One region of the Massilia sp. GER05 genome, then DNA from elsewhere that is predicted to be linked to it. Evidence: riboswitches for the same ligand, from Rfam matches in the RefSeq annotation. Region 1 holds a riboswitch; each other region holds the start of a gene.
The links. Region 1 has a riboswitch for thiamine pyrophosphate ahead of ACL58G_RS14395 (TonB-dependent siderophore receptor). Riboswitches for the same ligand answer to the same signal wherever they lie in the genome.
Positions count from the first base shown of each region.

Region 2: another riboswitch for thiamine pyrophosphate. It lies ahead of ACL58G_RS23210 (D-amino acid dehydrogenase); the one in region 1 lies ahead of ACL58G_RS14395 (TonB-dependent siderophore receptor).
Region 3: another riboswitch for thiamine pyrophosphate. It lies ahead of thiC (phosphomethylpyrimidine synthase ThiC); the one in region 1 lies ahead of ACL58G_RS14395 (TonB-dependent siderophore receptor).

Region 1 covers NZ_CP178858.1:3,207,813-3,211,892, reverse strand. Annotated here, with positions in the region: gene ACL58G_RS14405 (DUF535 family protein) at 1-693, shown strand, start outside; gene ACL58G_RS14400 (iron-containing alcohol dehydrogenase) at 769-1,926, shown strand; TPP riboswitch at 1,999-2,098, shown strand; gene ACL58G_RS14395 (TonB-dependent siderophore receptor) at 2,183-4,080, shown strand, end outside.
Region 2 covers NZ_CP178858.1:5,233,931-5,238,010, forward strand. Annotated here, with positions in the region: gene ACL58G_RS23190 (NAD(P)/FAD-dependent oxidoreductase) at 1-2, opposite strand, end outside; gene ACL58G_RS23195 (hypothetical protein) at 82-582, opposite strand; gene ACL58G_RS23200 (hypothetical protein) at 761-1,432, shown strand; gene ACL58G_RS23205 (hypothetical protein) at 1,496-1,624, shown strand; TPP riboswitch at 1,717-1,821, shown strand; gene ACL58G_RS23210 (D-amino acid dehydrogenase) at 1,916-3,175, shown strand; gene ACL58G_RS23215 (hypothetical protein) at 3,240-3,482, shown strand; gene ACL58G_RS23220 (hypothetical protein) at 3,554-3,733, opposite strand; gene ACL58G_RS23225 (DEAD/DEAH box helicase) at 3,942-4,080, shown strand, end outside.
Region 3 covers NZ_CP178858.1:434,138-438,217, reverse strand. Annotated here, with positions in the region: gene ACL58G_RS01920 (thiazole synthase) at 1-44, opposite strand, end outside; gene thiS (sulfur carrier protein ThiS) at 70-273, opposite strand; gene thiC (phosphomethylpyrimidine synthase ThiC) at 276-2,189, opposite strand; TPP riboswitch at 2,387-2,490, opposite strand; gene ACL58G_RS01905 (MOSC domain-containing protein) at 2,626-3,471, shown strand; gene ACL58G_RS01900 (DUF971 domain-containing protein) at 3,591-3,875, opposite strand; gene ACL58G_RS01895 (HEAT repeat domain-containing protein) at 3,872-4,080, opposite strand, start outside.

The sequences.
Region 1 (4,080 bases):
TTCGAGGAAACGACGTTCAACGACGGCTACCTGGACGCCGTCTACGGCCAGCGCTGCCTCCCCCTGTGGCAGCAGGAGGCCGAGGGCAGCACGTTCATGATCCAGCTCGAGATGGCCTCGCGCAGCAATGCCGAAGGCGACCTCACCCTCGCCCTCATCGCGGACGGCAAATGCCTGCACCGCCTGTCCTTCAGCTGGCTCGAAGGCGACATGGTGGGCGTCGACATGCCCGTCGTCCCGTTCATCGCGCGCAACCAGGGCCGCTGGATCGATTCCGGCGCCGCGTTCGAAGCGTTCGAACGCGTCTTCCCGAACAACTCGCCCAGCTTCTTCTGCTTCGCGGCCATGCAGGGCATCGCGCTGGCGCTCGGCATGGACAAGGTCGTCGCGATCCGCAGCGAAGCGCACATCGCCTACGATCCCGATCCGGAAAAACATTTCGCCAACGCGTATGACGGCTTCTGGAAGATCCTCGGCGGCGAGGAAATGCCGGGCCGCGACGGCTACCTGATCCCGCTGCCGTTCTACGTGAAGCCGTTGTCCGAGATGCCGTCCAAGCACCGCAAGCGCGCGGCGCTGCGGCGCGAGCACTGGCGGCTGATCGGCGACGCGTCGCGCGCCGTCATCCAGCGCCATTTGCTGCATGCGCGCGCGCACGTGGCGCATCCGGCCGCGGTGCCCGAACCGGCCTGAAAGCCTGCCGGCGTGGCGCACGCCGGCAGGACACCTGCGCGATAATGATCCTCTGAGCAAAACCAGAGGATCACCTTGCACAACTTCGACTTTCATAATCCCACCCGCATCCTGTTCGGCGACGGCCAGATCGAGCGCATCGGCAAACTGGTCCCGTCCGAGGCGCGCGTCCTCGTGCTGTACGGCGGCGGCAGCATCCGCGCCAACGGCACGTTCGACGCCGTGATGGCCGCACTGGCCGGCCGCACCGTGTTCGAGTTCGGCGGCATCGAGCCGAATCCCACGGTCGAAACGTTATCCGAAGCGATCGCGCTCGTCCGCCGCGAACGCGTGGACTTCCTGCTGGCCGTGGGTGGCGGCTCCGTCATCGACGGCACCAAGTTCGTCGCGGCGGGCGCCATGCTCGACGCCGACCCGTGGACCATCCTCGAACAGCACGCCAAGAACGTGCACGCGGCGCTGCCCATCGGCGTCGTGCTGACCCTGCCGGCGACGGGGTCCGAGATGAACGCGGCCGCCGTCATCACGCGCAAGCGCACGCGGGAAAAATTCGCGTTCGTCGCGCGCTCCGTGTACCCGCAGTTCGCCGTCCTCGACCCGACCCGTACCTACACGCTGCCCGCGCGCCAGGTGGGCAACGGCGTCGTCGACGCGTTCGTGCACGTGATGGAGCAATACATGACGGTCCCGGCCCAGGCCAAGGTGCAGGACCGCTTTGCGGAAGGCTTGCTGCTGACGCTCGTCGAAGACGGTCCGCAAGCACTGGCGCTGCCTGCCGACTACGACGTGCGCGCCAACCTGATGTGGACGGCCACGCTGGCCTTGAACGGCCTGATCGGCACCGGCGTGCCGCAGGACTGGTCCACGCACACGATCGGCCACGAGCTGACCGCGCTGTACGGCCTCGACCACGCGCAGACGCTGGCGATCGTACTGCCGTCGATGCTGCGCGTGCGCCGCGCGGCCAAGCGGGCGAAACTGCTGCAATATGCGGCCCGCGTGTGGGACCTCCACAGCGGCGACGAGGACGCGCGCATCGAGGCAGCCATCGCCCGCACGGAAGACTTCTTCCGTGCCATGGGCGTGGGGACAAAGTTGTCCGACTATGGCCTGGGCCGCGATGCGATCCCGGCCGTGATCGCCGCACTGGAAGCGCACGGCATGACGCGCATGGGCGAGACCGGCGAGGTCACGCTGGACGTGGCGCGCGAGGTGCTGGACGGCGCCGCCTGATCGCGGAACCATCCGCTTTACAACATGTCTATTGTCTGAACCATCACGACAGGGCGCGTTGTGCTACACTCGCGCCTTCGCTAGGGGTCCTGGGAGTTCGCTTCCCGGGTGAGAGATACCCTTCGTACCTGATCTGGATAATGCCAGCGAAGGAAAGCGCAACGCAGTTCCCATCCTTGTTTGCCCTTCCCCCGTTGGCTCCGGCTTTTAAGAAAAAGCAGCGCGCCCATCGCCGGCGCGCGAACACGAGCAAACCATGAACCGTCAACTGAAGTACTCCATCCTGGCCTGCGCGCTGATGCAAGCGTACGCGCACGTCGCCTGCGCGCAGGTACAAGACACCCACCCCGTCGCCGAAGTCGTCGTGACGGGCAACCGCTTCATCGCCGTCGACCGCGCCAGCGTCGGCGGCTTCGGCGAAGCGTCGCTGTTCGACACCCCGGCCTCCATCATCTCCATGGGCCGCACGCAGATGCAGGACCTGTCGATCCGCTCGACGACCGAGGCGGTGCGCTTCGACGCATCCGTCGCCGACGCCTACAACGCCGTCGGCTATGCCGAGCAGTTCTCCATCCGCGGCTTCGCCCTCGACAACAACTACAGCTATCGCAAGGACGGCTTCGCGATCCCGGGCGATACGCAGATCCCGCTGGAGAACAAGGAACGCTTCGAAATCCTGAAAGGCCTCGCGGGCCTCACGGCCGGCATCGCCACGCCGGGCGGCATCGTCAACTACGTGACCAAGCGCCCGACGAATGGGCCGCTGCGCTCCGCGACCGTGGAAGTGTCCGAGCGCGGCACCCTGTACGGCACCGTCGATCTCGGCGGCCGCTTCGAGGACCGCCGTTTCGGCTACCGCATCAACGCGGCCGCCGCCGACCTGCACCCGTACGTGCGCGGCGCGAACGGCGACCGCCAGTTCGTGTCGGCCGCCTTCGACTGGCAGATCACGCCGGATGCGCTGCTGCAGCTGGACATGGATTACCAGCGCAAGGCCCAGATCACGGCGCCCGGCTTCCAGCTGATCCAGGGCACGACGCTGCCGACCGGCGTGTCGGCCAGGATGCTCCTGAACGACCAGCCGTGGACGCGCCCCGTCACGACGAAGGACAGCAACGTGGGCCTGCGCTTCGAATACAAGCTGGCGCAGGACTGGACCGCCACCGTGTCCGGCAACAAGCACTGGTTCAAGCGCGACGACTTCACCGCGTTCCCCTACGGCTGCAGCAACGAGGGCGCGGGCTATTATCCGGGCTACTGCGGCAACGGCGACTACGACGTCTACGATTACCAGAGCACGGGCGAGCGCAAGTCGCCGTGGGGCGTGCAGGCGCAGGTGCAGGGCAAGTTCGCGACCGGCGCGCTGCGCCACGCGCTCACCCTGGGCGCGTCGTATTCGGAGCGCCACGACAGCTTCGGCGACTACGTCTACGACTACGTCGGGTACAGCAATATCTGGAACCCGCTCGTGACGCCGCACGTCGCCGCCGACCGCGTGACGGGCCCCGTGTTCGAGCGCCGCAGCGACGAGGAACGCGCCGTGTTCGCGCAGGACATCGTGAGCCTGACGAACCGGCTGACCCTGCACGCGGGCCTGCGCCACGTCCAGATCAAGCGCAGCGAATTCGTCGACGACGCCACCGGCTACGTGCACGCCGACGACGCGTTCCTGCTGCCGAACGTGGGCCTCGTCTTCAGCCCCGCGCGCGACTGGAACGTGTACGCCGCGGTCAGCCACGGGCTGCAGCACGGCGGCATCGCGCCGATGCAGACGACGAACGAAAATTCGGTGCTGGCGCCGCAGCGTTCGCACCAGGTCGAGATCGGCGCCAAGGCCGCGCTGGGCAATGGCCTGAACCTGTCGGCCGCCCTGTTCCAGATCCGCCAGGGCCTGGAATACACGAACGCGAACAACACGTTCGTCCGCAACGGCCGCGAAACGCACCGCGGCATCGAGCTGACCGCGCAGGGCCGAGCGACGCCGGCGCTGGACTGGAGCGTGTCGCTGATGGCGCTGAACACGCGCCAGGAAGGCACGGGCCAGGCGGGCATCGACGGCAAGCGCGTGACCGACGTCCCCGCGTTCAAGTCGACGGCATGGGTGCAGTACGCCGTTTCGGCGATCCCGGGCCTGAAGCTGGACGGCACGTGGCA
Region 2 (4,080 bases), 2.0 Mb from region 1:
AAGCCTGCCTCCGTCGGTCGCGCCCGTTGCCGGGCTCACGCAGGCAGTTTACTACGGGGCGGCGAAACCACCCGGCACGGATCAGTCGTGGCCGTGTCCGTGACCCTTGCCGTGACCGTGACCGTGACCATGGCCATTGCCGTGGCCGCGGTCCCAGTCGCCGCGGTGGCCGCGGTCGTCGCGGTACTCGACGCGCTCGACGACACGCACTTCGCGCGGGCCGCCGCGGTAGTCGCCGCGGTAGCCGACATGCTCGCGGTAGCGCGGCACATACGTGTTCGTGTACCACTCGTCGCGCACGAACAGGACCGGACGGCCGCAGGCGCCGTAGCGGCCGCAGAACCTGGCCCAGTGCTTGCGGTGGCCCGGCGGCACGCGCAGGTACACCGGTTCCGCCACGTAGTGCGGCGCCGGCGTGATGATCACCGGCTGCGGCGCGTACACGACGGGACGCGGCACGTAGTCGCCGATGTCGATGCGGCCATAGAAGCCGGGCTGGCCGATGCTGACGGAGACGTTGGTCTGCGCCAGGGCCGGGAGGGAGGCGGCGCACAGCGCCACGCCGAAGATCAGGGCTTTCATAGGATGACCTCGTTGTAATGTTTAAGTGAAGTTTATCAAATGAAAGCATATGCACAATTCGCTGCAACACCTGCTTACATTGTCGTTCCGGGCGGGATTACCACAAACCGCAGCGCAACAATTCCACTGCAGTAAGTGCGCAGCTACAATCGCGGCCTCAACCACTGAAAGGCTATCGATGTTCGCAAAATACACCGTGCTGGCCGCGGCCGCCCTGCTGGCGGCGGGTGCCGCCAACGCGCAGGTCGGCGTAACGGCCGACCTCGGCTCCACCGGCGTGGGCTTCCACGTCGTCGTGCCGATGGAAACCTATTTGAACGGCCGCTTCGGCGCCAACTACTTCCGCCACAACTTCGACAAGACGTCCGACGGCGTCGACTACGACATCAAGGGCAAGCTGCAGACGTTCGACGTGCTGTTCGACTGGTACCTGACCGAAGGCAGCACCTTCCACCTGACCGGCGGTCTCGTCTACAACGGCAACAAGTTCAATGCGAAAGCGAAACCGAACGGCACCGGTGGATTCACGCTGAACGGCCACGCGTATTCCGCTACCGACGTCGGCCTGCTGACCGGCCGCATCGACTACCGCAAGGCGGCGCCCTACCTGGGCATCGGCTGGGGCAACGCGCTGGCCCGCTCGTCGCACTGGACCACGAACATCGATCTCGGCGTCTTCTACCAGGGCAATCCGAACGTCCAGCTGGCCAGCGTCGGCTGCACGGTGTCGAACACGGTCTGCAAGGCCCTCGCCAGCGACGTCGCCGCGGAGCGCCTGCGCCTGCGCGACGACGTGGATGCGCTGAAGGTCTATCCGGTCGTGCGCGCGAGCATCGGCTACCAGTTCTGACGATGTGACCGGCGCGCCGCGCGCCCCGGCGTTGCGCTACGATGCTGCCAAAGGAGGCGCATCATGAACCATCGCGCACGCTGGAGCCTGCTGCTCCTGGCCTGCCTCATGCTGGTGGCCTGCCAGGACCGGCGCGAACCGGTGAAGCCCACCGTCGTGCCGGCCGCGGCCGCCATCGCCGTCACGGCCTGACCGCGCGATCGCCGCGCGGCCTGCCCGCCTTCCGGCCCCGTCCGCGGGCCGGTGTCCCCGTGCATCCTCGTGTTAGAATCTTCCCTGCCATAAGGCAACGCTAGGGGTCCTGCAGCCGCCACCGCGGCCGCGGGTGAGAAACACCCTCCGAACCTGATCTGGGTAATGCCAGCGAAGGGAAGCATGCGGATTCCGGTCGCGCACCGGCTCCGGTTCTCCCTTGCCGGCTCCACCCGTCGCACTTACGAGGAGCCGCATGCATCGTCCCGTTTTCCATCTGGTCGCGCACCCATGAACGTGATCGTCCTGGGCGCCGGCGTCGTCGGCACGGCATCCGCCTGGTATCTCGCAGAAGCCGGCCACGACGTCACCGTCATCGAACGCCGGAGCGGCCCCGCGCAGGAAACGAGCTTCGCGAACGGCTGCCAGATCTCCGTCTCGCACGCCGAACCGTGGGCCACGCCCGCCGGCCTGCTGAAGGTCGTGCAGTCGCTGGGCCGCGCCGACGCGCCGCTGCTGTTCCGCCTGCGGGCCGACCCGCTGCAATGGCGCTGGTGCCTGCAATTCGTGCGCGAATGCGCGCCCGGCCGCGTGGCAGCCAACCTGCGCCGGATCGTCGCCATGGCCGAATACAGCCGCCGCAGCCTGCAGGCGCTGCGTGCGCGCACCGGCATCGAGTACGACAGCCTCACGCGCGGCATCCTGCACTTCTACACCGACGCCCGGGAATTCGAGCGCGCCTGCCACGCGGCCGCCGCGATGCGCGACCTGGGCTGCCCGCGCATGACGGTCGATGCCGACGAGGCCGTGCGGATCGAGCCGGCCCTCGCGGCCGTCCGCCGCAAGCTCGTCGGCGGCGACTTCACGGCCACCGACGAATCGGGCGACGTCCACCGCTTCACGACGCAGCTCGCGGCACACGGCGCGGCGGCCGGCATCCGTTTCACGTACAACACGACCGTCACGCGCCTGCTGGCCGAAGGCGACCGCATCCGCGGCGTGGAAATCATCGATGCGGACGGCCGCCACCGCGTGCTGCATGCGGACGCCGTCGTCGTCGCCCTTGGCAGTTTTTCCGTCGGGCTGCTGGCGCCGCTGGGCATCCGGCTGCTGATCTATCCAGGCAAGGGATATTCCGCCACCTACCCCATCCTCGACCCGGACGCGGCGCCCACGGTCTCGCTGACGGACGACGGCCACAAGCTCGTGTTCTCGCGCCTCGGCGACCGCCTGCGCGTGGCCGGCACGTGCGAACTGAACGGCTACACGCGCGACCTGAACCCCGTGCGCTGCGACGCGATCACGCGCCGCGTGCGCGCGCTGTTCCCGGACGCCTGCGACTACGACAACCCGACCTACTGGGCCGGCCTGCGCCCGCTGACGCCCTCGAACGTCCCGTACATCGGCCGCACGCGCTACGCGAACCTGTACCTGAACACGGGGCACGGGACGCTCGGCTGGACGATGGGGTGCGGGTCGGGGCGGGCCATCGCGGACATCGTGTCGGGGAGGACGCCGGAGGTGGACTTCGCGTTCACTTGCGGGGCGTGACAATCGGCGTGTTTTGCGGCGCGCGAGCCATGCTACATTACCGTCTTTACACGACAAGGCAGCAATGAAAAAGCTATTCGAAAAATACCGGTGGGTCGAACTCCCCTGCCTGTTTTGCGCGATGGCGCTGGCCCATGCGCTGCTGCGCGCCGCCGGGCTGGACGCCGCACTGCCCGGCCACGGTTCTTCGCTCGCGCAGCTCGCCGCCTGGACCTGCTGCGTCTTCGCCGTCGACCGGGCGCTCCGGTTCGCACTGTGGGCCGTCGTGCTCGTCGTCGCGCCCGGGCGCGCCGCCGATATGCCTTGAAGCCGGCTTGAAGAATCCGGCGGCCGTCATCCGCGTCCTGTACGCGGTCCAGCGAACCTGGGCACCGCAACTCAACCCGGCGCGTCGTCTCTGACGAACCGGCCGCTGCGCACCAGCGCCCGTTCGATGTCGGCCACGACCCGGTCACCCCCGTCGCGGGCATGAATGACACAGGCCCACACGTCGTCGTCGATCTCGTAGCATCCGCCCGCGTACGACCATGCGCCCACATAGCGGTCGCTCGCCATCATCGCCGGCGCGGATGTCGGTGCGCTCGTGGCACCGAGGCCAGTGGCCAGGAGGCGCGCGAAGTCCGGAAATCCCGGCGCCCGGTGATCCCCGCAAAATTCGACGCGCTGTCCCGTTCCGCCGCTTACGGACCTGATCCGGAATGTCTCCACGTCCCCTCCCTGCACCGACAGGTTACACTGTCGCCTTTTACAAACCGCCTCGTTCACCATGTCGTTCGCATCGCTCGGCCTGATCGACCAGATCACGCGCACCCTCGCTTCGCTGTCCTACACCACGCCCACCGCCGTCCAGTCGCAGGCGATTCCCGCCGTGCTGGCCGGCCGTGACGTCATGGCGGCCGCCCAGA
Region 3 (4,080 bases), 2.8 Mb from region 1:
CCGGCGATGGTGAGCGGCCGGTCCGCATGCGTCGTATTCGTCATGTCGTATTCCTTTTGAAGTTCAGGATCAGCCGCCGCCGATGGCGCGCACCACGTCCACGCGGTCGCGCGCCTGCAGGGGCGTGTCGCGCCAGCGCTCGCGCGGCACGACCTGGCGGTTCACGGCCAGCGCGAGCTTCTGTCCCGCGAGGCCCAGCGATTCCACGAGGTCGTGCAGGCTGGCCTGCGCCGGCAGCGTGTGCGCGGCGCCGTTCAGTTCGATCTCGACCATCCTTATTCCTTGTGATACAGCTCGGCGCCGCGCTTCATGAACTCGACGGCCTTCACCTGCATGCCCTGTTCCAGCGCGGCGTTCGCGGCGATGCCCTGGCCGGCCGCGTAGTCGCGCACTTCCTGCGTGATCTTCATCGAGCAGAAGTGCGGACCGCACATCGAGCAGAAGTGCGCCACCTTGGCGGAATCCTTCGGCAGGGTCTCGTCGTGGAAGGAACGCGCCTTGTCCGGATCGAGGCCCAGGTTGAACTGGTCTTCCCAGCGGAATTCGAAACGGGCTTTCGACAGCGCGTTGTCGCGGATCTGCGCGCCCGGATGGCCCTTGGCCAGGTCGGCCGCATGCGCCGCGATCTTGTACGTGATGATGCCGTCCTTGACGTCGTCCTTGTCGGGCAGGCCCAGGTGCTCCTTCGGCGTCACGTAGCACAGCATCGCGGTGCCGTACCAGCCGATATTGGCGGCGCCGATGCCGGACGTGATGTGGTCGTAACCCGGCGCGATGTCGGTCGTCAGGGGGCCGAGCGTGTAGAACGGCGCCTCGTGGCACTGCTCCAGCTGCAGGTCCATGTTTTCCTTGATGAGCTGCAGCGGCACGTGGCCCGGACCCTCGATCATCACCTGCACGTCGTGCTTCCACGCGACCTGCGTCAGCTCGCCGAGCGTCTTCAGTTCGGACAGCTGGGCTTCGTCGTTGGCGTCGTAGATCGAGCCCGGACGCAGGCCGTCGCCCAGGCTGAACGCGACGTCGTACGCCTTCATGATCTCGCAGATCTCTTCGAAATGCGTGTACAGGAACGATTCCTTGTGGTGGGCGAGGCACCACTTGGCCATGATCGAGCCGCCGCGCGAGACGATGCCCGTCAGGCGGTTCGCGGTCATCGGCACGTAGGCGAGACGCACGCCGGCGTGGATGGTGAAGTAGTCGACGCCTTGCTCCGCCTGCTCGATCAGCGTGTCGCGGTAGATGTCCCACGTCAGGTCCTCGGCCTTGCCGTGCACCTTTTCCAGCGCCTGGTACAGCGGCACCGTGCCGATGGGGACGGGGCTGTTGCGGATGATCCATTCGCGCGTTTCGTGGATATGCTTGCCGGTCGACAGGTCCATCACGGTGTCGCCGCCCCAGCGCGTGGCCCACGTCATCTTCTCGACTTCCTCGCCGATCGACGACGTCACGGCCGAGTTGCCGATGTTCGCGTTGATCTTCACGAGGAAGTTGCGGCCGATGATCATCGGCTCCGATTCCGGGTGGTTGATGTTGTTCGGCAGGATCGCGCGGCCTTTGGCGATCTCGTCGCGCACGAATTCCGGGGTGATTTCACGGGGAATGCTGGCGCCGAACGACTGGCCCGGATGCTGGCGGCCGATCATCTGCGCCATGCGCTTGCCCGTGGGGCCGGCGGCTTCCAGCGCGGCGAGGTATTCCTGGCGGCGCAGGTTTTCGCGGATGGCCACGTATTCCATCTCGGGCGTGACGATCCCCTGGCGTGCATAGTGCATCTGCGTGACGTTGCGGCCGGGGACGGCGCGGCGCGGCTTGCGCTGCAGGTTGAAACGCAGCTCGGCCAGCTTCGGGTCGTTCAGGCGTTCGACGCCGTAGTGCGACGACGGGCCGGCCAGTTCTTCGGTGTCGCCGCGCTCGCGGATCCAGTCGGCGCGCAGCGGGGCCAGGCCGGAGCGGATGTCGATGGCGGCGTCGGGATCGGTGTACGGCCCGGACGTGTCGTAGACCCACACGGGCGGGTTCGGTTCATGGCCGAACGATGCGGGCGTGTCGGACTGGGTGATCTCGCGCATCGGCACGCGGATGTCCGGGCGGCTGCCCGTCACGTAGACCTTGCGGGAATTGGGCAGCGGCGCGACGGCGGCGGCGTCGACGGTGGCGCTGGCGGAGAGGAATTTCGGATCGGCGTTCAAGTGCACTCCTTGTTGGTCACTGAGGGGCACTTCAAAACCGTCGCGAGCGGCAGCAATTTTTGTCCGAGACGCGGAGCTGTACGCTAGTACAGCGAGCATCGCAGGGCAAAAATGCAACGCGCAGCAGGTTTGGAAGTTCCCCGTAAGATCGGCGATCCAGCTGGAGGAGATGCGGAGAATACGTGCAGCGAACGTGCGCGTCGACTCTGTAGCTTCCCTTCGCTGGCATTATCCAGATCAGGTTCGGAGGGTATTTCTCACCCACGCCGTTGATGACGGCGCAGGACCCCTAGCATTGGCGTCGTTTCGTGCAGTCCACGAAACGACGGGACGGAGTGTACGCGGGTTTTATGCGCTTGGCAAACAGGAACCGCGGGTGTGGATTGGTGCATACTATCGGCCTGACTCTTCAGATCCCATCAGAACGAACCGATCCATGGCCCTCCTAACCCATCTGCTGCTGTACCCGATCAAATCCTGCGCCGGTATCGCCGTCCGGTCCGCCACCGTGCTCGAATCCGGCCTGTTCGCACTGGGCGTGCACGACCGCAAATGGATGCTGGTGACGGAAGACGGCCAGTTCCTCACGCAGCGCGAGCATCCGCGCATGGCGCTGCTCCGGCCGCTGCCGGATGGCGGCAGGCTGCGCGTCCATGCGCCCGGCATGGATCCGCTGGTGTTGCCGCTCGCCTGGGACGCGTCCGCGCCGAAGCGCACGGTGAAGATCTGGGACGACACGGTGGACGCCGCCGATTGCGGCGACGCGGCGGCGGACTGGTTTTCGAATGCGCTGGCAACCTCGTGCCGGCTCGTGCGTTTCCACCGCGACGTCGTGCGCCCGACGAGCACCAAGTGGACGAACGGCGTGGAAGCGCGGACGCGTTTCGCGGACGGTTATCCGCTGCTGCTGATCGGCCAGGCGTCGCTGGACGACCTCAACGCCCGCCTAGTCGCGGCCGGCCGCACGGCGCTGCAGATGGACCGCTTCCGCCCGAATCTCGTCGTCGACGGCATCGATGCCTGCGAAGAGGATTTTCTCGCGACGCTCACGATCGGCGACGTGGAGATCCGTCCCGTGAAGCCGTGCGCGCGCTGCCCGATCCCGTCCATCGACCAGGCGACGGGCATTCCCGGCCCGGATCCGCTGGACATCCTGCAGACTTACCGCGCCAATCCGCGCATGGATGGCGCCGTGTGCCTGGGCATGAACTGCATCGTGACGGCGGGGGCCGGCAACGAGCTGCATCTCGGGCAGGAATTGACCACCGAGATCGCGTTCTGATGTCCGTGTGGGCACGGGGTGCCACCGTACGGATTGATGTTCGCGTGGGCACGGGGTGCCCACCCTACGGCATCGCTACATCGTAGGGTGGGCGGCCCCCGCCCACGCGAACGCCGACATCACACGAACGTCGCCAGCATCTCGTACGGGTAGATCCCTCGCCGGTGCCCATCGCTGAACGTCAGGTTCAGCGCATAGGCACCCACCGGCTCGATGGCGGCCACGCGCACGGCGGCGTCTTCCGGCACCTCGATCCCGGCCCGCCGCTGCGCGCGGCATGCCGAGCACGGACACGCCGCGCGCAGCCGCGCGTGCGTCACGCGCGCGCTGCGGCCGTCCGGCCAGTGCAGCGCCAGCACGCCCTGCGCGGCGTGGTTCTCGATGGTCTCCGGCAGCGCCGTCATGCTTGCGCCCCGATCTGCTGCAGCGCGAGGCGCACGGACTTGCGCACTTCCGGATCCGGGTCGTTTTCCGCCGCGCGCAGCGCGGGCAGGGCGGTCGGCGAACCGATCTCGCCCAGCGCCAGCGCCGCTTCCTTGCGCAGATTGCCGATCGTGTGCGTGAGCGCCGCGGTCAAGCCGGGCAGGGCATCCACATTGCGCAGGCGGC